Regions from separate parts of the Nocardia fodinahabitans genome, predicted to be linked through region 3. Evidence: riboswitches for the same ligand, from Rfam matches in the RefSeq annotation. Region 3 holds a riboswitch; each other region holds the start of a gene.
What was found. A riboswitch is a leader RNA that binds a small molecule or an ion and turns the genes downstream of it on or off. The one in region 3 is predicted to bind S-adenosylmethionine.

Region 1: another riboswitch for S-adenosylmethionine. It lies ahead of NV348_RS21545 (bifunctional o-acetylhomoserine/o-acetylserine sulfhydrylase); the one in region 3 lies ahead of NV348_RS18270 (aminotransferase class V-fold PLP-dependent enzyme).
Region 2: another riboswitch for S-adenosylmethionine. It lies ahead of NV348_RS13645 (rhodanese-like domain-containing protein); the one in region 3 lies ahead of NV348_RS18270 (aminotransferase class V-fold PLP-dependent enzyme).

Annotation. Positions count from the first base shown of each region.
Region 1 covers NZ_JBRJJC010000001.1:4,644,505-4,651,882, reverse strand. Annotated here, with positions in the region: gene NV348_RS21565 (FAD-dependent oxidoreductase) at 1-285, opposite strand, end outside; gene NV348_RS21560 (3-ketosteroid-9-alpha-monooxygenase, oxygenase component) at 299-1,492, opposite strand; gene hsaA (3-hydroxy-9,10-secoandrosta-1,3,5(10)-triene-9,17-dione monooxygenase oxygenase subunit) at 1,697-2,860, shown strand; gene NV348_RS21550 (NADP-dependent isocitrate dehydrogenase) at 3,043-4,260, opposite strand; SAM riboswitch class IV at 4,876-4,986, shown strand; gene NV348_RS21545 (bifunctional o-acetylhomoserine/o-acetylserine sulfhydrylase) at 5,067-6,383, shown strand; gene metX (homoserine O-acetyltransferase MetX) at 6,380-7,378, shown strand, end outside.
Region 2 covers NZ_JBRJJC010000001.1:2,914,247-2,921,624, forward strand. Annotated here, with positions in the region: gene NV348_RS13640 (O-succinylhomoserine sulfhydrylase) at 246-1,454, opposite strand; gene NV348_RS13645 (rhodanese-like domain-containing protein) at 1,465-1,881, opposite strand; SAM riboswitch class IV at 1,899-2,016, opposite strand; gene NV348_RS13650 (Rv0361 family membrane protein) at 2,063-2,521, opposite strand; gene NV348_RS13655 (FAD-dependent oxidoreductase) at 2,711-4,099, shown strand; gene NV348_RS13660 (amidohydrolase family protein) at 4,158-5,024, shown strand; gene NV348_RS13665 (DUF456 domain-containing protein) at 5,026-5,508, opposite strand; gene NV348_RS13670 (CaiB/BaiF CoA transferase family protein) at 5,637-6,731, shown strand; gene NV348_RS13675 (hypothetical protein) at 6,822-7,166, shown strand; gene yczR (MocR-like transcription factor YczR) at 7,168-7,378, opposite strand, start outside.
Region 3 covers NZ_JBRJJC010000001.1:3,927,436-3,934,813, reverse strand. Annotated here, with positions in the region: gene NV348_RS18285 (YbaK/EbsC family protein) at 1-454, shown strand, start outside; gene NV348_RS18280 (flavin reductase family protein) at 617-1,084, shown strand; gene NV348_RS18275 (excalibur calcium-binding domain-containing protein) at 1,142-1,297, opposite strand; gene NV348_RS18270 (aminotransferase class V-fold PLP-dependent enzyme) at 1,809-3,119, opposite strand; SAM riboswitch class IV at 3,168-3,282, opposite strand; gene NV348_RS18265 (MarR family winged helix-turn-helix transcriptional regulator) at 3,578-4,012, shown strand; gene NV348_RS18260 (Pls/PosA family non-ribosomal peptide synthetase) at 4,169-7,378, shown strand, end outside.

The DNA.
Region 1 (7,378 bases), 720 kb from region 3:
GGTCAGGGGTTCGGTGGTCGATTCCAGCGGATATCGCTGGAACCAGGCCGCATTGATGTCGCGGAACCGCTCCAGCGACGCGCTGAGCTCGTCCGCGGGGAAGATGGCGCCGACCGGGCAGGCATCGGCGCAGGCCCCGCAGTCGACACAGGCCACGGGGTCGATGTAGAGCTGCTCGGTGGTGGCGAATTCGGGTTGATCGGCGGTGGGACGGATGCAATCCACCGGACATTCGGGGATGCAGCCGGCGTCGTTGCAGCACCGCTGCGTGATCACATAGGCCATCGGGAGTCGATCCTCACGCGTTCGTCGGATGGGGTGCGGGGCCGGCTTTGCGGAGGTTCTCGGCGACTTCGGCTTCCCAGACCGCGTTGGCGGTGGTGGTGTCGACCTCGAACTCGAAGCGCTGCGAGGACTTCGGGTCCACGTCGGCGACATCGACGAAGAACTGGTCGTACCAGCGGCGCAATTGGTAGACCGGGCCGTCCTCGGCGCAGAGCAGCGGATTCTCGACCTTGGACTTGTGCTTCCAGATCTCCACGTCCTGCAGGAAGCCGACGGCGATGCCCTCGGTCATTTTCGTGGCCAGCCGCTCGGCCTGCTCGTCCGGCAGACCTTTCGGCTTCTCCAGCGTGATCCCGTACTGCAGCACGAACGAGTCCTGGGTGACCGGGTAGTGGCAATTGACCAGGACGCTGTTGACCTCGTAGCCGCTGTAGATGTTGGTCAGCGGGTTGATCATGTACGAGGGCCCGAAGTACGAGGCCTCCGATTTCAGCAGTGTGTCACCGCCGTACTTGTTCACGATCCCGACATCGGGGCGGCCCTTGGTCTCCAGGAACTGGGTGGCGATATGGCCCTCGAAGACGTTCTTGAAGTACGTCGGGAAGGCGTAGTGGATGTAGAAGAAGTGGGCCATGTCGACGATGTTGTCGATGATCTCGCGGCAGTTGGCGCCCTCGATCAGGATCGTGTTCCAGGTCCACGGCGTCCAGGCGGCGCTGTGGGTGTCGACGGGGCCGCCGTTGCCGTCGCTGTACGGTCCCTCGATATGGGGGATGGTCACCTCGGGTGCGGGCGCGTTGCCCTCGTGGTCGTGCCAGACGAAGAGCTGACCGTTGCGCTCGAGGCTGGTCCAGGTCCGGGTGCGGGCAAGCGGCGGGACCCGCCGCGCGTACGGGATGTCCCGGCATCTGCCGTCGCCACCCCAGCGCCAGTCATGGAACGGACAGGCCACCTCGTCGCCCTTGATCGTGCCCATGGACAGGTCACCACCCAGGTGCCTGCAATACGCGTCGAGCACCTGCAGGCGGCCGCTGGTGTCGGCCCAGACCACGAGCTTGGTGCCGAACGCCCTGATCGAGTGCGGTCTGCCGTCGCGGAAGGTCTCGGCGAGGCCGAGGCAATGCCAGCCCCTGGCGTAGCGGGTGGGCGCCGAGCCCACGTCGATCTCCCGGACCTGTCGGCCGCTGTCCTGGGCGTTCGTGGCCATCACCCACTCCTCGAGATGCTAGAACGAGTTACAGAATCGACACATTTTCGGGCGCCGGCCGTCGGCGAACCAATGGCCGAAAGTCCTAGATTTCAGGGACTTATTCCGTCCCGAACCAAGCCTTTTGGGTGCTCGACACTTTTTGTAACCGGTTCTAGTTTTGTGGCGCAGCAATCGCCCCTACCAGCCCGGAGTTTCGCGACAATGACCCAGGACATCATCGACCGAGTAGCCGCCGTGCTGCCGCGTCTACGTGCGCGCGCCCAGCAGACCGAAGACCTGCGCCGGATTCCGGACGAATCCATCGCGGACCTGCGCGACACCGGGTTCTTCACGCTCCTGCAACCGCGACAGTGGGGTGGCCACGCCGCCGACCCGGTCGTCTTCTACGACACCGTCCGCACGCTCGCGAGCGCGTGCGGGTCCACCGGTTGGGTGGCCGGCATCCTCGGCATCCACAACTGGCACCTGGCCCTGTTCGACCAGCGGGCACAGCAGGATGTCTGGGGCGCCGATACCGACGCGCGCGTCGCGTCCTCGTATGCACCCATGGGCGCCGCCACCAAGGTCGACGGCGGCTACCTGGTGAACGGCGCCTGGGCGTGGTCGTCCGGCTGCGACCACGCCGACTGGGTCTTCGTCGGCGGCCCGGTGCTCGCCGACGGCAAGCCGGTCGACTTCGGCAGCTACCTCATTCCGCGCAGCGACTACCGCGTCGACGATGTCTGGAACGTGGTCGGCTTGCGCGGCACCGGATCCAATACGGTCGTCGTCGACAACGTGCTGGTGCCGGAACACCGCTTCCTCAGCTTCCGGACGATGGCCGAATCGACGTCGCCGGGCCTGCGGACCAATGCCGATCCGGTCTACCGGATGCCCTGGGGCACAATCCATCCCACCACCATCTCCACCCCGATCGTCGGCATGGCCTATGGCGCGCTCGCGGCGCACATCGAGCACCAGGGCACCCGGGTGCGGGCCGCCTACGCGGGTGAGCACGCCAACGCCGACCCGTTCGGCAAAGTCCGCATCGCCGAGGCCGCCAGCGATATCGACGCGGCGTGGCGGCAGCTGTCCGGGAATGTCGCCGACGAGTACGCCTGCTTGTTGGCCGGCCGGGAGATCCCGTTCGAACTGCGCGCCCGGGCCCGCCGCGACCAGGTGCGCGCCACCGGCCGCGCCGTCGCATCGATCGACCGGCTCTTCGAGGCGGCCGGCGCCACCGCACTGACGAACAGCACAGCACTGCAACGGTTCTGGCGCGACGCGCATGCCGGTCGGGTGCACGCCGCCAACGATCCCGAGCGCGCCTACGCCATGTACGGCACACACGCCTTCGGCCTGCCGGTCGTGGACACGATGGTGTAACCCACGAGCCGGCTCCGGCCGCACGCGACGCAGCGCGCACAACGGCCCGGTGGGTGCCCCGGTTCTCGCGAGAACTGGGGTACCTACCGGGCCGGGCGAACTCCGCCCCCGCTGATCCGCCGGTCGCCGACGCGGGTCTCGCGCCGCCTGAGTCCGAATCGCCCAGCGGCGGGATCGCTACCTCACTTGAGGGCGCGCGCCAGGTTGACGTCGAGCGCGCCGAGGAACTCCTCGGTGCTCAGGTAGCCCTGGTCGCCGCCGACGAGCAGCGCCAGATCCTTGGTCATCTGGCCGCCTTCGACGGTCTTGATGACGACGTCCTCGAGCGCCTGCGCGAAGCCGATCACCTCGGGGGTGTTGTCCAGCTTGCCCCGGTGCTCCAGGCCACGGGTCCAGGCGAAGATCGACGCGATCGGGTTGGTCGAGGTCGGCTTGCCCTGCTGGTGCTGGCGGTAGTGCCGGGTGACGGTGCCGTGCGCGGCCTCGGCCTCACAGGTCTTGCCGTCCGGGGTGAGCAGCACCGAGGTCATCAGGCCCAGCGAGCCGAAGCCCTGCGCCACGGTGTCGGACTGCACGTCGCCGTCGTAGTTCTTGCAGGCCCAGACGTAGCCGCCCTCCCACTTCATGGAGGACGCGACCATGTCGTCGATCAGGCGGTGCTCGTAGGTCAGGCCCGCGGCGTCGAACTCGGCCTTGAACTCGGCGTCGAAGACTTCCTGGAAGGTGTCCTTGAACATGCCGTCGTAGGCCTTGAGGATGGTGTTCTTCGTGGAGAGGTACACCGGGTAGTTCTGCTGCAGGCCGTAGTTGAACGAGGCCCGCGCGAAGTCCTCGATGGACTTCTTGAAGTTGTACATACCCATGACGACGCCGCCGTCCTCGGGCATCTTCACGACCTCGTGCACGATCGGCTCGCTGCCGTCCTCCGGGGTGAAGGTCAGCGTGACGGTGCCCGCCTCGTAGACCTTGAAGTCGGTGGCGCGGTACTGGTCGCCGAAGGCGTGGCGGCCGATGATGATCGGCTTGGTCCAGCCGGGCACCAGGCGGGGCACGTTGGAGATGATGATCGGCGCGCGGAAGATGGTGCCACCCAGAATGTTACGGATGGTGCCGTTGGGCGAGCGCCACATCTTCTTGAGGCCGAACTCCTTCACCCGCGCTTCGTCCGGGGTGATGGTGGCGCACTTCACGCCGACGCCGTGCTTCTTGATGGCATTCGCGGCATCGACGGTGACCTGGTCATCTGTCTTGTCGCGATACTCGATGCCGAGGTCGTAGTACTCGAGGTTCACGTCGAGATACGGGTGGATCAGCTTGTCCTTGATGAACTGCCAGATGATCCGGGTCATCTCGTCGCCGTCGAGTTCTACGACGGTGCCTTCAACCTTGATCTTGGACATGGATCTTCGTGTCCTCCTCGGTGGGTGCCCTTATTGCACGGCCAGGCGAACACGCTTGTGAGCGGACCCCAGCAGTTCCAACAGACAACGTATATGCCCCGCGTTGTCTGCGGGACGTGTGGTGCAAACAAGACGAGCGTACTGCTGCCCCCCACCTCACCGCGATGGGAGGGCCCGCTGTGCGGGACTCCGCTCGCCGCGACGCCGATCAGGGCGCGAGTGACCGAAGACACTGCCGGCCGGTGCCCGGCATACGCTCGCCTCCCAACCTACTCGGCGGGCGCCTCGCCAAGTGCGCTGTTCGCCGTTACCGCCCGGTACGCAGCGCCGATCCGAGTCCGGGGCCAGCGGCTGAATCCGAAGACGATCGGCACCGGGCCGAGCGTCACCGTGACGGCACCGGGCACGCCGTAGCCGCCGAGGCACGGCGAACGCACCCCGCAGACCGCGGCCGAGGAACAGCTGCGACCCGTCCTGCGCGGCTCCGCCGCAGCTGCGGCGCCCCGCCGGAACTCGACACGCCAGGGCCCGGCACACCGGCGACAGAGTGATCCAGGCGACGAAACCGGGGGAAGTTTCCGCGCGGACGCAATGGCCGGTTAACATGACGGCCAAGGTCATGAGTACCAGTGCCAAGCCCCGGCTCGCTGGTCGGCAACCCTCCAGCTGCGGTGGGGTGCTCCGGGTGATGACCGGGCTCTCGAAGGCCGAGAGCAAGCGCGCATCGCAGGAGGCCCCCATGTGTTGTTGTCCGTCGATCCAACCCATCTGACGCGATATACCGGCGAACAACCCTGGAGCTTTACATGACCGACTCCACCCTGCCCGAGAACTGGTCCTTCGAGACCAAGCAGGTCCACGCGGGCCAGGCCCCCGACGCGGCCACCAACGCGCGGGCCCTGCCGATCTACCAGACCACCTCATACACCTTCCGCGACACCGATCACGCCGCCGCGCTGTTCGGTCTCGCCGAGCCGGGCAACATCTACACCCGGATCATGAACCCCACCCAGGACGCGGTCGAGCAGCGCATCGCCGCGCTCGAGGGTGGCGTCGCGGCGCTGCTGCTGGCCTCGGGCCAGGCCGCCGAGACCTACGCGATCCTGAATCTGGCCAACGCGGGCGACCACATCGTGTCCAGTCCGCATCTCTACGGCGGCACCTACAACCTGTTCCACTACTCGCTGCCCAAGCTGGGCATCGAGGTCTCCTTCGTCGAGGATCCCGACGATCTGGCGCAGTGGCAGGCCGCCATCCGGCCCAACACCAAGGCCTTCTACGGCGAGACCATCGCCAACCCGAGCAGCGCCGTGTTCGACATCCCCGGTATCGCCGAGATCGCGCACAAGGCGGGCATCCCGCTGATCGTCGACAACACCGTCGCGACCCCGTACCTGATCCAGCCGCTGGCCCACGGCGCCGACATCGTCGTGCACTCGGCGACGAAGTACCTGGGCGGGCACGGCGCGGCGGTGGCCGGCGTGATCGTCGACGGCGGCACCTTCGACTGGACCGTGCGCGACGCCGACGGCAACGCCCGCTTCCCCGGTTTCACCGTGCCCGATCCCAGCTACCACGGTGCGGTCTTCGCCGACCTGGGCGCGCCCGCCTTCGCGCTCAAGGCGCGCGTGCAGCTGCTGCGCGACCTGGGTGCGGCGGTGTCGCCGTTCAACGCGTTCCTCATCGCCCAGGGCATCGAGACGCTGAGCCTGCGGGTCGAGCGGCACGTGGCCAACGCCGAGGCCGTGGCGAAGTTCGTCGCCGAGCAGCCGGGCGTCGAGGCCGTCCACTACGCGGGGCTCGAGACCTCGCCGTGGCACGCGCGGGCCAAGCAGCTGGCGCCCAAGGGCGCTGGCGCGATCGTCGCGTTCGAGCTGCGCGGCGGTGTCGACGCGGGCAAGAAGTTCGTGGACGCGCTCAGCCTGCACAGCCATGTCGCTAACATCGGTGATGTGCGTTCTCTCGTGATTCACCCGGCGTCCACCACGCACTCGCAGTTGACGCCCGAAGAGCAACTGGCCTCCGGCGTCACCCCGGGGCTGGTCCGGCTCGCCGTGGGCATCGAGGGGATCGACGACATCCTGGCGGATCTGCGCGCCGGTTTCGCGGCGGCGAACACGTGACTGTGAGCACCGAATCGCCGATCGCCCGTCCCGCGACCGGGGTGGCCCTGCTGCCACCGCCGGACGGGCGACTCGGCGTGGTCGCCATCGGGGATGTGGTGCTGGAGAACGGCGCCGTGGTCCCCGATGTGCGGCTGTCGGTGCAGCGCTGGGGTGAGCTCTCGCCCACGCTCGACAATGTCGTGCTGGTCGAACACGCCCTCACCGGCGACTCCCACGTCATCGCCAGCGCCGACAATGCCCAGCCCGGCTGGTGGGAGGGCATGGTCGGCCCCGGCGCGCCGATCGACACCGACGAGTGGTGTGTGATCGCGACGAACGTGCTCGGCGGCTGCAAGGGCAGCACCGGGCCGTCCTCGCTCGCGCCCGACGGCGCGCCGTGGGGTTCGCGTTTTCCCGACCTGACCATCCGTGACCAGGTCACCGCCGAGGCACAGCTGCTCGATCTGTTCGGGATCGAGCGGCTGGCCGCCGTCGTCGGTGGGTCGATGGGCGGCATGCGGGTGCTGGAGTGGATCGTCGGACAGCCGGGACGGACGGCGGCCGCGCTGGTGCTGGCCGTCGGCGCCCGCGCCACCGCCGACCAGATCGGCACCCAGACCACGCAGATGGCCGTCATCAAGGCCGACCCCGACTGGCAGGACGGCGATTACCACGGCACCGGCCGCGCGCCGATGACCGGCATGGGCCTGGCCCGGCGCATCGCGCACCTGACCTACCGCACCGAGGGCGAACTCGACCACCGCTTCACCAATCGTCCCCAGGGCGACGAGGATCCGTGGACGGGCGGGCGCTACGCGGTGCAGAGCTATCTCGAGCACCAGGCCGAGAAGCTGTGTCAGCGGTTCGACCCGGCCACCTACGTGCTGCTCAGCGAGGCCATGAACCGCCACGACATCGGTCGCGGCCGGGGCGGGATCGCCGCGGCGCTGGCCGCGACGACGGTTCCGGTCGTGGTGGGCGGCGTCGACTCCGATCGGCTCTACCCGCTGCAC
Region 2 (7,378 bases), 1.0 Mb from region 3:
GGACCAGGCTGACCAGGGCGGTCATTTCCGCGCACGCGGCGGCACTCCCGGGTCGGCGGCGCGGCGCGCGCGAAGGTGGTCTCGGTAGGGGTCGACCAGGCAGGGCCGGTACTGCGGTGGTCGCCGTGGACGTTCCGGCTCGCGCGCACGGGCAATGCGTTCGACCGTGTTCAGCGACACGCCCAGTCGGCGCGGGCCAGACAGGCTGCGTAGCGCGCCGACGACAGGGTCGGCGCTTTCGGGGCTCAGCTCAGGGCGTGGTCGAGGTCGCCGAGGAGGTCTTCGATGTCCTCGAGGCCGACCGAGATGCGGACCACGCCGTCGGACAGGCCGATGGAGGAGCGGCCTTCGGGGCCCATCGCGCGGTGGGTCGTCGTGGCGGGGTGGGTGATCAGCGTCTTCGCGTCACCGAGGTTGTTGGAGATGTCGATGATGCGGAGGCGGTTGAGGACCTCGAAGGCGCGCTTCTTGCCGTCGTCGCCAGCCAGTTCGAAGGTGACGACGGTGCCGCCGCCGGACATCTGGGCGGTGGCGAGGGCGTGCTGCGGATGCGATTCCAGGAAGGGGTATTTCACCCAGTTGACCGACTTGTTCGCCTCCAGGAACTGGGCGACCTTCAGCGCCGACTCGGTGGACTGGCGCACGCGCAGCGGCATGGTCTCCAGGCCCTTGAGCAGGGTCCAGGCGTTGAACGGGCTCAGCGCGGGGCCGGTGTGGCGCATCAGGTTCTTGACCGGGCCGTCGATGTAGTCCTGGGCGCCGAGGATCGCGCCACCGAGCACGCGGCCCTGGCCGTCGATGTGCTTGGTGCCGGAGTACACCACCACGTCGGCGCCGAGTTCGAAGCCGCGCTGTAGCAGCGGGGTGGCGAAGACGTTGTCCAGCACCACCTTCGCGCCCGCGGCGTGCGCGAGCTCGGTGACCTTGCGGACGTCGACGAGGGTCTGCATCGGGTTGGCCGGGGTCTCGAAGAACACGGCCTGGGTGGGCACCGAGAGCGCCTGCTCCCACTGCTCGAGGTCGTCACCGTCGACGAAGACGGTCTCCACGCCCCAGCGCGGCAGGATCTCGTTGCACACCACGAAGCAGGAGCCGAACAGGCTGCGCGCCGCGACGAGGCGATCGCCCGCCTTCAGCAGCGCGCCGAGCGCGGTGAACACCGCGGACATGCCGGACGCGGTCGCGAACGCGGCCTCGGCGCCGTCGAGCAGCCGGATGCGCTCCTCGAACATGGCCACCGTCGGGTTGCCGTAGCGGGAGTAGACGAAGTGCTCGACCTCACCGGTGAAGGACGCCTCGGCGGCCTCGGCGCTCTCGTAGACGAAACCCGAGGTCAGGTACAGCGCCTCGGAGGTCTCCTCGAAGCCGGAGCGGCGCAGGCCGCCGCGGACGCCGAGGGTGGCCGGGCCGACGCCCTCGGGCAGTGGCTTGTCGAACGAACCACCGGTGATCATGCTGTTCTCCTTATGCCTGACGCCACGGCAGGCCGACCGCGCGCCAACCGACGCTGCCGCGCTGCCCGAACGCGTCGGGGCCGCCTTCGAAACCGTCGAGCACGTTGTAGGACGGGGCGATGCCCGCCGCGGTCGCCACGGTCGCGGCGCCGATGGAGCGCTGCCCGGAGCGACACAGGAACACCACGGGCGCGTCGTCCGGACGACCGGCCAGCGCCTGCTCGAGCTGCGCGCCGAAGTTCGGATTGCGGGTCCCGGTGCCGTCGACCCACTCGATGAAGTGGGCCGGGCGCTCGATCGAGCTGGTGTCGGGGATGCCGACCTGTGCCCACTCGCCTTCGGTGCGCACGTCGACCAGCACCGCGCCCGGGTGCTCGGCCAGGATCTCCCACGCCTTCTCAGGGGTGATGTCGCCGGCGTAAGTCATGTCGAACCTCCTGCGTGAATCCGCTCTTGCCGTGCCGGTTCTCCGGGCACACGGCCAGGTCGTCACCCGGAGCACCCCACCGCGGAGGAGGGTTGCCGACCAGCGAGCCGGGGCTTGGCGCTGGCACTCATGACCTTGCGATTCGAGATTGCCCCGGCACAGGCCACCGTGTCAAACAGTGCTACGGCGTGCAGACCAGCCAGTTGCCGTCCACCCTGGTCAGGTTCCAGGTACTGGTGGACGGCGTGTCGCCGATCTGCACGGTGGCGTCGATCTTGGCCCGATCGCCGTTGACGGTCGCCTTGTCGAAACCCTTCTTGTCGATCGTCACTGCCGATTTCGGGCCGCCGAGCCGTTCCGACAGGCCGGACTTCTCCTCGTCGAAGCCGGGGCAGGCGACACCGGGCGGCGGACGCAGCTCGCTGCGGGAGCGCGCGTCGATATAGTTGGTGACAGCGGCCGCGAGGCGATCGGCCTCTGTGACATTTTTCTCAGCGGGCGAGAGCAGCCCGCCGAGCACGATGCCGATGAGCACGATGATCGCGATCACCGCGGCCGCGACGAACGGGACGATGGAACGCTTGTCGGTCTGATCCACCACGATGGGCTGGTCTTCCGAGCTTGTCTGCTCCTCGTTCATGCTCTAATCCTGACAGACCCGGTGCGGGCAACCACACCGCACGCCGGGTGGACACAACGCCGCAGATAGAATCGCCAGAATGCGGTGCGCTGCCGACCTCGAAGGCAGCTGCCAGCAGCCGGATCGTCAACTTAGCCTAGGCTAAATAGACGCCGTCAACAGTTCTCGACCAAAGGGTGCGCGTAGAAAATGACCGAACAGAGTGCAGCGACCCGCCCGCTCCGCATTGCGATCGTGGGCGCAGGACCGGCCGGTATCTACGCCGCCGACGCATTGATGAAGTCCGATGCCGATGTCAGCATCGACCTCTACGAGCGCATGCCCGCGCCCTTCGGTCTGATCCGCTACGGCGTCGCCCCCGATCACCCGCGCATCAAGGGCATCATCACCGCCCTGCACAAGGTCCTCGACAAGGACCAGGTGCGCCTGCTCGGCAACATCGACTACGGCACCGACATCACCCTCGACGACCTGCGCCAGTTCTACGACGCGGTCATCTTCTCCACCGGCGCCAACGCCGACCGCGCCCTGCCCATCCCCGGCATCGACCTCGACGGCTCCTACGGTGCCGCCGACTTCGTCTCCTGGTACGACGGGCACCCCGACGTGCCGCGGTCGTGGCCGCTGGAGGCGGAGAAGGTCGCCGTGCTCGGCGTCGGCAACGTCGCCCTCGACGTGGCCCGTGTGCTGGCCAAGACCGGTGACGAGCTGCTGCCGACCGAGATCCCGCCGAACGTCTACAAGGGTTTGAAGGCCAACAAGGCCGTCGAGGTCCACGTCTTCGGACGCCGCGGCCCCGCCCAGGCCAAGTTCACCCCGCTCGAGCTGCGCGAGCTCGACCACTCGCCGACGATCGAGGTCATCGTCGATCCCGAGGACATCGACTACGACGAGGGCTCCGAAGCCGCCCGCCGCAACTCCAAGCAGGTCGACATGGTCGCCAACACCCTCGAGCAGTGGGCGATCCGCGACCAGGGCAACCGCCCGCACAAGCTGTTCCTGCACTTCTTCGAGTCCCCGGCCGAGGTCATCGGCGAGGACGGCAAGGTCGTCGGTCTCAAGACCGAGCGCACCCAGCTCGACGGCACCGGCAACGTCAAGGGCACCGGCGAGTTCAAGCAGTGGGACGTCCAGGCCATCTACCGCGCCGTGGGCTACCTGTCGCAGAACATCACCCAGCTGCCGTTCGACGACCAGGCTGGCACCGTGCCGAACGAGGCCGGCCGCGTGATCTCCGACGAGACCGCCGAGGGCTCGGCCCGCTTCATGCCCGCCACCTACGTCACCGGCTGGATCAAGCGCGGCCCGGTCGGCCTCATCGGCCACACCAAGGGCGACGCCAACGAGACCATCGCCTGCCTGCTCGACGACGCCAAGGACTTCGCGCCCGCGCCGCAGCCCGAGCTGGACGCGGTCACCACGTTCCTCGAGAGCAAGGGCATCCCGTTCACCACGTGGGCCGGCTGGTATCGCCTCGACGCGCACGAGCGCGCCCTCGGCGAGCCGGAAGGCCGTGAGCGGGTGAAGGTCGTCGAGCGCGAGGACATGCTGCGCGCGTCCGAGCCGAACAAGGTCTAAGCCTCGGACGTCGGGCCCGAACTGTTCCATTCCGCCGAACTCGAGGCATTCTGTACAAGTGTTCGATGCCCACGTCCACATCATCGATCCGCGGTTCCCGCTGATCGAGAACGAAGGCTACCTACCCGACCCCTACACCATCGCGGACTATCGAAAGCGTATGGAGCACTTCCATGTTCGCGGTGGTGCGGTGGTCAGCGCGTCGTTCCAGGGGTCCGACCAGTCGTATCTGAAGGCCGCGCTGGCGGCCCTCGGTGAGGACTGGGTCGGGGTCACCCGATTGGATCTCGACGCCACCGACGACGAGATCATCGAGCTGGATCGCGCCGGCGTGCGCGCGCTGCGGTTCAACCTCAAGCGCGCCGCCGCCGACATCACCGAGATGACGTTGCAGGCGCTGCGCGCGCACGAGCTGGCCGGCTGGCACGTGGAGCTCTACATCGACGGCCAGATGCTGGCCTCGCTGCAACCGGTGATCTCGAAACTGCCCGCGCTCTCGATCGACCACCTCGGCATGTCCGAGGAGGGCCTGCCCTATCTGCTGGATCTGGTCGATCGGGGCGCCAGGGTGAAGGCCACCGGTTTCGGCCGGGTCGACATGGACGTGGCCGAGACGCTGCGCCGGATCCACGCGGTCAACCCGGGCGCGCTGATGTTCGGCACCGACCTGCCCGGCACCAGGGCGGGCAGGCCGTTCGAGGACACCGACGTCGAGCTGATCTGGCAGGTGGTCGGGGCCGACCTGCACGCGGTGCTGGAGGACAACGCCAGGGAGTTCTACCGGCTGCCGGTGGCGGACCGGCCCACGGCCGATCCGCTGCCGACCAGGCCGATCCCGCGCACCGACAATCCGACGGTGCCGATCCCCCGTGACGAACTGCCCGGCGCGGGCGAGCGCACCCGCCCGCTGCCGGTCATCGAGTAGCTCAGGCCAGGATCGCGCCGGTGAACCACACACCGGCCGCGATCAGCGCGCCGAACAGCTCGACCAGCATCGACAGGCCGACGCCTTTGAGCGCGTGCAGCGTCGCGGGCCAGGCCAGATCGTTGGTCTTCAGCCGGTACAGCTCGGCCAGGTACACGCCGAGCACGAAGCCGATGAACAGGCCGACGATCGGGATGACGAAGAACCCGACGACGCCGAGAATCGCGCCGAACAGCAGTGCCCGGTTCGACACCCCCGCCTCGCGCATCCGCCTGCCGGGCCAGGTGTACTTCACGACGGCGGAGATGACCAGCGCGACCGTGGCGACCGCGAGCACCGTCCACGCGGCGCTGCCGCCGGTCATGAAGGCCCACACCGCGATTGCGGCGAAGATCAGGATGACGCCGGGCAGGATCGGAACGATCACACCGATTAGGCCGACCAGAATGACGAGGCCTACGATGACCTCACCCCACACGCTCACTACCGGGTTCCTCCCATTGTGGCGCCGAGTCGCGCCACCCGGAATTCTGACCCATGCCCTACCCGGCTCGCCATCCCGACGCTATTGTCGGAGTGTCAATACCGTTCGACGATGAACAGAGGTCAGGTGTGAGCGAGTCCACCGCCAAGCAGGGGCCCCTCGCGGGTATCAAGGTCATCGAGCTGGCCGGCATCGGGCCTGGCCCCCATGCCGCGCTACTGCTGGCCGACCTCGGCGCCGATGTGGTCCGCGTACAGCGTCCCGGCATGATGCCCGGACACATGGAGCGCCCGCAGTGGCGCGGCCGCACCATCGTCGAGGCGAATCTGAAGGATCCCGCCGACGTCGCCAAGATCCTCGACCTGGTCGAGCGGGCCGATGTGCTGCTGGAGGGCTTCCGTCCCGGCGTCACCGAGCGCATGGGCCTCGGCCCCGACGACGCGCTGGCCCGCAACCCGCGCCTGGTCTACGGTCGGATGACCGGCTGGGGCCAGTACGGCCCGCTGGCCGATCGCGCGGGCCACGACATCAACTACATCTCGCTGACCGGTGTGCTCAACGCCATCGGCCGCAAGGGTGAGCGGCCGGTGCCGCCGCTGAACATGGTCGGCGACTTCGGTGGCGGCTCGATGTTCCTGGTGTTCGGCGTGCTCGCCGCGCTGGTCGAGCGGCAGAGCTCCGGCAAGGGCCAGGTCATCGACGCCGCGATGATCGATGGCGCGCTTGCCCTTTCGCACATGATGTGGGGCATGCGCGGGGTCGGCCTGTGGTCCGACGAGCGCGGTACCAACCTGCTCGACACCGGCATGGCGTTCTACGACACCTACGAGACCTCCGACGGCAAGTACATGGCCGTCGGCGCGATCGAGCCGCAGTTCTACGCCCAGCTGCTGGCCGGGCTGGAGATCGACGCGGAGGGGCTGCCGATGCAGCTCGACCCGAACGGGCAGGACCAGCTGCGCAAGCTGTTCGCGGACAAGTTCAAGACCAAGACCCGCGACGAGTGGGCCGCGATCTTCGACGGCACCGACGCCTGCACCACCCCGGTGCTGACCTTCACCGAGGCCACCGAGAATCCGCACATCGCGGCCCGTACCGGCCTGATCGAGATCGAGGGCGTCGTCCAGCACGCGCCCGCGCCGCGCTTCTCCCGCACCCCCGGCGGCGTGCCCACCCCGCCGCCGTCGGAGACGACACCGATCGAATCGGTCTGGGCTGACTGATTTTCCGGCCTGTCGTCGGTAGTCTCACCGACTATCGACGACAGGCCACGGATCCGAACCGGCCACCGGCCACCGAAGGTGCTCACCGCGTTGATCGCGGTCACCACCTTCGGCGCCGCGCTGCTCGCCTTCACGGTGGCCGAGGGACTGCTCGACGATCGTCAGGCACAACTCGCCGGATCCCGTTGCCGCAGTGACATACCGGTCCCGATCACGGCCAGCCTGCTCAACGGCCTCGCGGCCGGGCTGCTGGCGGCCACCACCATCGCGCTGGTGTGCCTGCTGGTGCTGCTGTTCCGCTACCCGTCCGCGCGCGGCGCCGCCGTGCCGCTCACGACGGCGGCCATCGTGATCTCGACGCTGTTCATGCTCGGCGCCGGGTACGAGACCGTGCGGCCGCACCCGGCCACGTACCACTCGTGCGGATTCGGCTGACTCAGTAGCAGGTGAGCGGCTGCAACGGATCGGCGGCGCGCGGGGTCAGCGCGTCGTAGGCGGCGGCGATGGATTTCACGGCCAGGCGCAGGTCGGCCTCGGGGTGGGTGAAGGGCAGGCGCAGGAACCGCTCGAACGCGCCCTGGACGCCGAAACGCGGTCCGGCGGCGAGCAATACCCCGTGATTGGGCGCGGTGGCGGCCAAGGCCGTG
Region 3 (7,378 bases):
GGTCGCATGCCGCGTCGCCGATACGCTCATCGCCCGCGGGCATCACGGCGTCATCGTTTCGCCCGAGACGCCCGCTGCCACCGCGGCCGATGCCGCCCGCGCCATGGGCGCCCATCCCACCGCGATCACCACCTCCCAGGTCTTCCTGCTCGACGACGATCCCGTCCTGCTGCTGGTCGCCGACCACCACCAGGTCGACCTGACGCGCACCGGCAAACGCCTGGAGGGCACCCTCACCCCCGCGCCCACCGCGCTGGTCGAGCGCATCACCGGGCAGCCGATCGACGGCACCGCCCCCGTCGGTCATCCCACCAACCTGCCCACCTGGGTCGACACCGCCCTGGCCGAGCACACCGAGGTGTGGGCCGCGGGCGGTCATCCGAACACGGTGTTCCGCACCAACTTCCGCGAACTGGTCCGGATCACCGCCGGACTGCCGATCGAGGTCGACTGAGCCGCGTCGAGTGTGATGTGCGTCGAACCGGCCGCCCGGACACTGGGCGGCGCTGGGGCACGGGCGTAGTTTGGGGCGGTGAGTGAAGTGCGACGGACTCCGGCCGACCTCGTGGTCCCCGACGATCTGAGCGGGATCACCGCCGAGCAGTACCGCGCCTCGATGCGTCACTACCCGGCCGGCGTCACCGTGGTGACGATCGGTGCCGAGCACGGCCCGGTCGGCTTCACCGCGACCTCCTTCGCCTCCCTCTCCCTCGAACCGCCCCTGGTGTCGTTCAACATCGCCCACACCTCCTCGAGCATCGAGGCCCTGCGCGCCGCCGACTCGGTCGTCATCCATTTCCTCGGCGAACACCAGCACCACCTGGCCCACCGCTTCTCCCGCACCGCCGCCGACCGCTTCACCGACCGCTCCCTGTGGACCACCCTCGACACCGGCGAACCGGTCCTGCACGGCACCCCCATCTGGCTCCGCACCACCCTGCACCAACTCATCGACATCGGCGACCACACCCTCGCGGTAGGCCTCGTCACCCGAGTCCACGACGAAACCCGGGAATCCCCGTCCGCCGCCCCCCTCCTCTACTACAACGGCAAATACCACCGCCCCACCGCCCTCGACACCTGACAGCGGTCGAACTCCGACGAGCGCCGTCCGGTCGAGTGATGTCATCCGCCCGACGGGTCAGCCCCTCTCGCACGCCACGCCGTCACCGTCGCCGTCCAGGCCGGAGCGGTAGCCGGGCTCTCCGCGGTGAAGTGGGGCCACGCCCGCGGCGCGAGCGGCAGCGCAGTTCTTGTAATAGGCGCTGGGAGTGGGTGGCGCTTCCGGTTCGGGCACCACGACGCGTGGCGCCGGTACCGGCACGGTAGTCGTGATCGGCGCGGGGACGACTACTGGTGGCGGCGGGGCGGCAACCGTGGTCGTCGGCACGATCGGAGGCGGCGGAGTTTCGACAACGGTGGTCGGTGCGACAGTGGTCGTCGTCGGCGAGAGTGTTGTGGCCGAGGACGCGCTGGGGCGGATGGTCGACGTCGTCGAAAGTTCCGTCGCCGGAGCGGACCCGTCGTCGGCGAGACCGCCGATCACGGCTAGACCGACAATGCCGGCGACCCCGATCCCGGCCACCAGGGCCAGCGGCGCTTCTTGTCCTGCGGGCGGGGCGGGCGGGCCCACGGATCGGGCGGCTGAATCGGTCGAGGCACTATCTCCCCTTAAGTTCCTGAGCAGTGCTTTTAGGACTCATCGCGACCGGCCGACGGCCTGTTACCCAATTCCGCGGCGCGTCAAACATTTTTTGAGGGAGACATGCCGATGCGGCCGGACCGGAGTCGGCCGCATCGCCGACGACTCAGCCGAGGAGGCAGGGGGCGGCGCGGGTGTCGGGGGTGAGGGGGCGGGTTTCGGGGGTGGGGTTCCAGAGGCCGTCGGTGGCGGCGTAGGTCCAGGTGGGGCCGGATTCGGCGAGGGTGGCGACGGCGGTGATCAGGCGGTCTACGTCGGCGGCGGTGGTGCCGAGGCCGATGCTGGCGCGCAGGGCGGCGTCGAGGCCGAGGGCGGCGAGGAGGGGGTGGGCGCAGAAGCGGCCGTCGCGGACGCCGATGGCGTGTTCGGCGGAGAGATAGGCGGCGACCTCACCGGGGGCGTACCCCGCCACCGTGAAGGCGACGATGCCGACGCAATCCGGGCTGTCGGACCAGATGCGGACCAGGTCGACACCCGGGATGGCACCCAGCCCGGCACGCAGCCGGTCGGCCAGGAAGCGCTCGTGGGCGACCAGTTCGTCCGGGTCGATCGCGGCGAGCGCGTCGCAGGCGGCGGCGATGGCGGCCGCGCCCAGCACATTCGGTGAGCCCGCCTCGTGCCGCTGCGGCGCCGCGGCCCATTCGACCTGCGCCACACCGACTTCGCGCACCGCACCGCCACCGGCCAGGTACGGCTCACCGGCATCGAGCCAGTCCCGCCTGCCGACCAGCACACCGGCACCGAACGGCGCGTACAACTTGTGCCCGGAGAAGGCGAGATAGTCGATCCCGTCCTCGCACAGGGAGATCCGTCGATGCGGCGCCAGCTGCGCCGCGTCGACGAGAATCCGCGCGCCACACAGGTGGGCGATGGTCGCCAACCGCTCCAGCGGCAGCACCTCACCGGTCACATTGGAAGCCCCGGTCACCGCGAGCAAAGCGGCGGGCTTGCTGCACAATTCGGCGACGACCCGGCGAACCGTCTCCTCGACGGTATCGGCGGCCCGCACGACCCGACGCCCGCGCGCGGTCCACGGCAGGAAGTTCGCGTGATGCTCGATATCGAGCACCACGGTCTCCCCGGGCACGCAGCCGGCCAGCAGGTTCAGCGAATCGGTGGTGTTGCGGGTGAAGACGACGACCTGGTCGTCGGCGGCATCGACGAACCGGGCGACCGCACCACGCGAGGCCTCGTAGCACTCGGTGGCGATCCGCGAGGCGTAGCCCGCGCCGCGATGCACGCTGGCGTAGTACGGCAGCAGCCGCGAAATCCGGTCGGTGACCTGCCGCAACGCCGGCGCGCTCGCGGCGTGGTCGAAGTTGGCGTAGGCGCTGGTCCCGCCCTGCACGAGCGGAACCCGCAGGTCCGCACCGGAAACGGCGGCCAGGGCACAGGTGGGGTCGATAACTGCGGTCATGACGAAATCCCGTCGGCTCAGGGACTCGTTCCCGACAAGGGTGCTGCGAGTCCGCGCTTGCCGCGCCCACTGCGGACGGCGGCCTGGTCGTCACCCGGAGCACCCCACCGCGGAGGAGGGTTGCCGACCAGCTAGCCGGGGCTTGTCGCTGGTACTCGTGACCGGTTTCGAGACTGACAGACGATCCCGCGAGCTGTCAACCACCGCGATCGGCCCGTCGGAAACCCGCGACGTTTGCCGCGATCATGACCGCGCCGATCACGCCACCGGCACCCACTGCGGCCGTCCCCGCCGGACGAGGGGTAATCCCCACGGCCACAACGGAATCGGACATCCCGACCGGACACCCGGTTGCCATCGGATTGCCACTTTTCCCCAAACCGCTCAACGATCTGCTTCATCCATGATGGATCACCCAAATGATTGAGTTGCCCCACTATCTGTTAGGGTTGCCGATCATGTCCACGAACTCGAACTCCGTCCGCGGCCTGCCGCGCTACCCGGTGTACGCGCTCGGACGGCTCACCAAGGCACTGCACGCCGAGATCGACGTCCCGTTGCGCGATCACTGGGTGCTCACCTTCATCGCGGAGAACGCCGACCTGACGCAGAAGAAGGTCGGCGACGCGCTCGGCATCGACCGCAGCGAAGTCGTCCGGCTGGTCGACGCGCTGGAACGCGCGGGCCTGGTCGAACGCACCCGCGACGGGTCGGATCGCCGCAAGTACCGGCTGCGGATCACCGACGCCGGACGCAAGCAATGCAAGCGCACCGACCGCCTGATCGCCGACGCCACCGCGCGAGTGCTCGAGCGGCTGGACCCCGAACAACAGCGCACCCTGCACCGCCTGACGCTGATCGCGCTCGGCGAATCACCGCCGTCGCCATCGTGATCGGCGCCGACGGCACGCCTCGCGCTGCCGTCCGGCCACACCTTCTCCGAGTACCGTTGGCATCTGGTGACCATCCTGTTTGCCCTCCGGTAACCCGCCCGTGAAACAACAAACACCACCGATGGGGGTCGACCGATGAGAGGTGGACTGAGCGCCATGCTCGAGCCACGCACTGAGGACCCGGCGAGCCGGTTGCGTGATCCACTACTGCGCGCCGACCTGGCCGCGCCACCGCGCACCCTGGTAGACATCCTGACCAGCACCGCCCTCGCCCACCCCGACGCACCGGCCATCGACGACGGCACCGTCGTGCTCAGCTATATGGAGCTGATCGCCGCGATCGAGGCCAGGATGACCGAGCTGACCGCGGCGGGCGTGCGCCCCGGTGACCGGGTCGGCGTGCGGATGCCCTCGGGCAGCGCCGCGCTGTACGTCACGATCCTGGCCGTTCTGTACTGCGGCGCCGCCTACGTCCCCGTCGACGCCGACGACCCGGAGGAACGGGCCCGGCTGGTCTTCGGCGAGGCCAGGGTCAGTGCAATGGCCACCGGCGCGGGCATCGAGTCGGCGACCGCCGCCGCGGGCCGCACGCCCGCCTCGGACTGGAACACCCTGCCGTCGCCCGCCGACGACGCCTGGATCATCTTCACCTCCGGCTCCACCGGCACCCCGAAGGGCGTCGCGGTCACCCACCACAATGCCGCCGCCTTCGTCGACGCTGAGGCCAGGCTGTTCCTGCAACATGCCCCGATCGGCCCCGGCGACCGGGTGCTGGCCGGGCTGTCGGTCGCCTTCGACGCCTCCTGCGAGGAGATGTGGCTGGCCTGGCGCCACGGCGCCTGCCTGGTCCCCGCCCCGCGCGATCTGGTTCGCACCGGCGCTGACCTGGGCCCGTGGCTGATGCGCCGCGAGATCAGCATCGTCTCCACCGTGCCGACGCTGGCCGCCACCTGGCCCGCGGAGGCGCTGGACTCGGTGCGCTTGCTGATCTTCGGCGGCGAGGCCGTCCCGCCGGAACTGGCCGAACGCCTCGCCGGCGGTGCCGATCGCGAGGTGTGGAACACCTACGGACCCACCGAGGCCACGGTCGTCGCCTGCGCCGCGCTGCTCGACGGCGGCATGCCGATCCGCATCGGCCTGCCACTGGACGGCTGGGACCTGGCTGTCGTCGACCCGCAGGGCAACCCGGTGCCCGAGGGCGAGACCGGCGAACTCGTGATCGGCGGCGTCGGTCTGGCCCGCTACCTGGACCCGGCCAAGGACGCCGAGAAGTACGCCCCCCTGCCCTCGCTGGGCTGGGAACGCGCTTATCGCAGTGGTGATCTGGTCCGCAACGACTTCCAGGGCCTGATCTTCCTCGGCCGTGCCGACGACCAGATCAAGATCGGCGGCCGCCGCATCGAACTCGGCGAGATCGACAACGCGCTGCAGCACCTACCCGGTGTCAGCGGCGCGGCCGCCGCCATCCGGACCACCAAGGCGGGCAACAAGATCCTGGTCGGCTATCTCACCGGCGCGGGCCCCGACTTCGATGTCAAGAAGGCCAGAAAGATACTGGCCGAACAGCTTCCGGCCCCGCTGGTGCCACGCCTGGCGGTCGTCCCCGACCTGCCGACCCGTACCTCGGGCAAGGTCGACCGCGACGCGCTGCCCTGGCCGCTGCCGAGCACCGAGGAACCGGCCGCGTCCGGTCTCGCGGGCACGGCGGCCTGGGTAGCCGGGCTGTGGGACGCCATCCTCGGCGCCGCGGCCACCGATCTCGACGCCGACTTCTTCGATCTGGGCGGCGGCTCGCTGTCGGCGGCCCAGCTGGTCGGCGCGTTGCGTGCGCGGTATCCGCACGTCACCGTCGCCGATCTCTACGACCATCCGCGGCTGGGCTCGCTGGTCGAACTGCTCGACGGCAGCGCGCCGGTCGCGGCCGTCGACGAGCGCGTCGTCACGCCGACGCCGTTGCGTGCGCAGATCACCCAGGTGCTGGCCACCATCCCGCTGACCACCCTCACCGGGTTGCAGTGGGTCACCTGGCTGGCGGTGGTGTCGGCGATCGCGGGGTGGTCCGCCTCGCTGCCGTGGCTGCCGCGCCTGTCCTGGTGGTGGATCGCGCTGGCGTTCGTGCTGTTCATCTCGCCGCTGGGCCGGATGACGCTGTGTGTGGCCGGTGCGCGCGTCCTGCTGGCCGGACTGCGCCCCGGCACCTATCCGCGCGGCTCCTCGGTGCATCTGCGGCTGTGGGCGGCCGTGCGGCTATCGGAGGCCAGCGGCGCCGAAAGCCTGTCCGGCGCACCGCTGATGGTGCCGTTCGCGCGGGCGCTGGGCGCGAAGATCGGCAAGGGCGTCGACCTGCACACCCTGCCGCCGGTCACCGGCATGCTCGACCTCGGTGACGGCGCCAGCGTCGAACCCGAGGTGGACCTGTCCGGCTACTGGGTCGACGGCGACGTCGTGCACATCGGCGGCATCACCATCGGCGACGGCGCGGTGATCGGCGCGCGCTCGGTCCTGCTGCCCGGCACCAAGATCGGTAAGAAGGCCGAGATCGCCCCCGGCTCCGCGGTGTCCGGCAAGGTCAAGGCCGAGCAGGAATGGGCGGGCTCGCCCGCGACGAAGGCGGGCAAGGCGCCGCGCCGCTGGCCCGACCACGCGCCCGAGCGCGCCCGGCACTGGCTGGTCGTCTTCGGTCTGTCCTCGATGGCGCTGGCCGCGATGCCCGTTCTCGGCCTGGCCGTCGGCGGCACCTTCATCGCCTGGTGGGTCCGCGAGGAGACCACCATCGGCGCCGCCGCGCTGCGCGGTTTCGCCATCCTGCCGGTGGCGACCCTGCTCAGCCTCGCCGTGTACGCCGCCGCGACCGTGATCGCCGTTCGCCTGCTCGGCATCGGCCTGCGCGAGGGCTACCACCCGGTGCGCAGCCGGACCGGCTGGCAGGTGTGGGCCACCGAACGCCTGCTCGACTCGGCCCGCACCTTCCTGTTCCCGCTCTACGCCAGTCTGCTGACCCCGCTGTGGTTGCGCCTGCTCGGCGCGCGGATCGGCAAGAACGTCGAAGCGTCGACGGTGCTGTTGCTGCCCAAGTTCACCGTGGTCGCCGACGGCGCCTTCCTGGCCGACGACACCATGATCGCCAGCTACGAACTCGGCGGCGGCTGGCTGCGCATCGGCGAGGCCAAGGTCGGCAAGCGCGCCTTCCTCGGCAACTCCGGTATGACCGCGGTCGGTCGCCGGGTGCCCAAGAACGGTCTGATCGCGGTGCTCTCGGCCGCGCCGTCCAAGGCCAAGGCCGGCTCGTCCTGGCTGGGCAGCCCGCCGGTGCGGCTGCGCCGGGCGGCCGAATCCAGCGACACCTCACGCACTTTCGATCCGCCG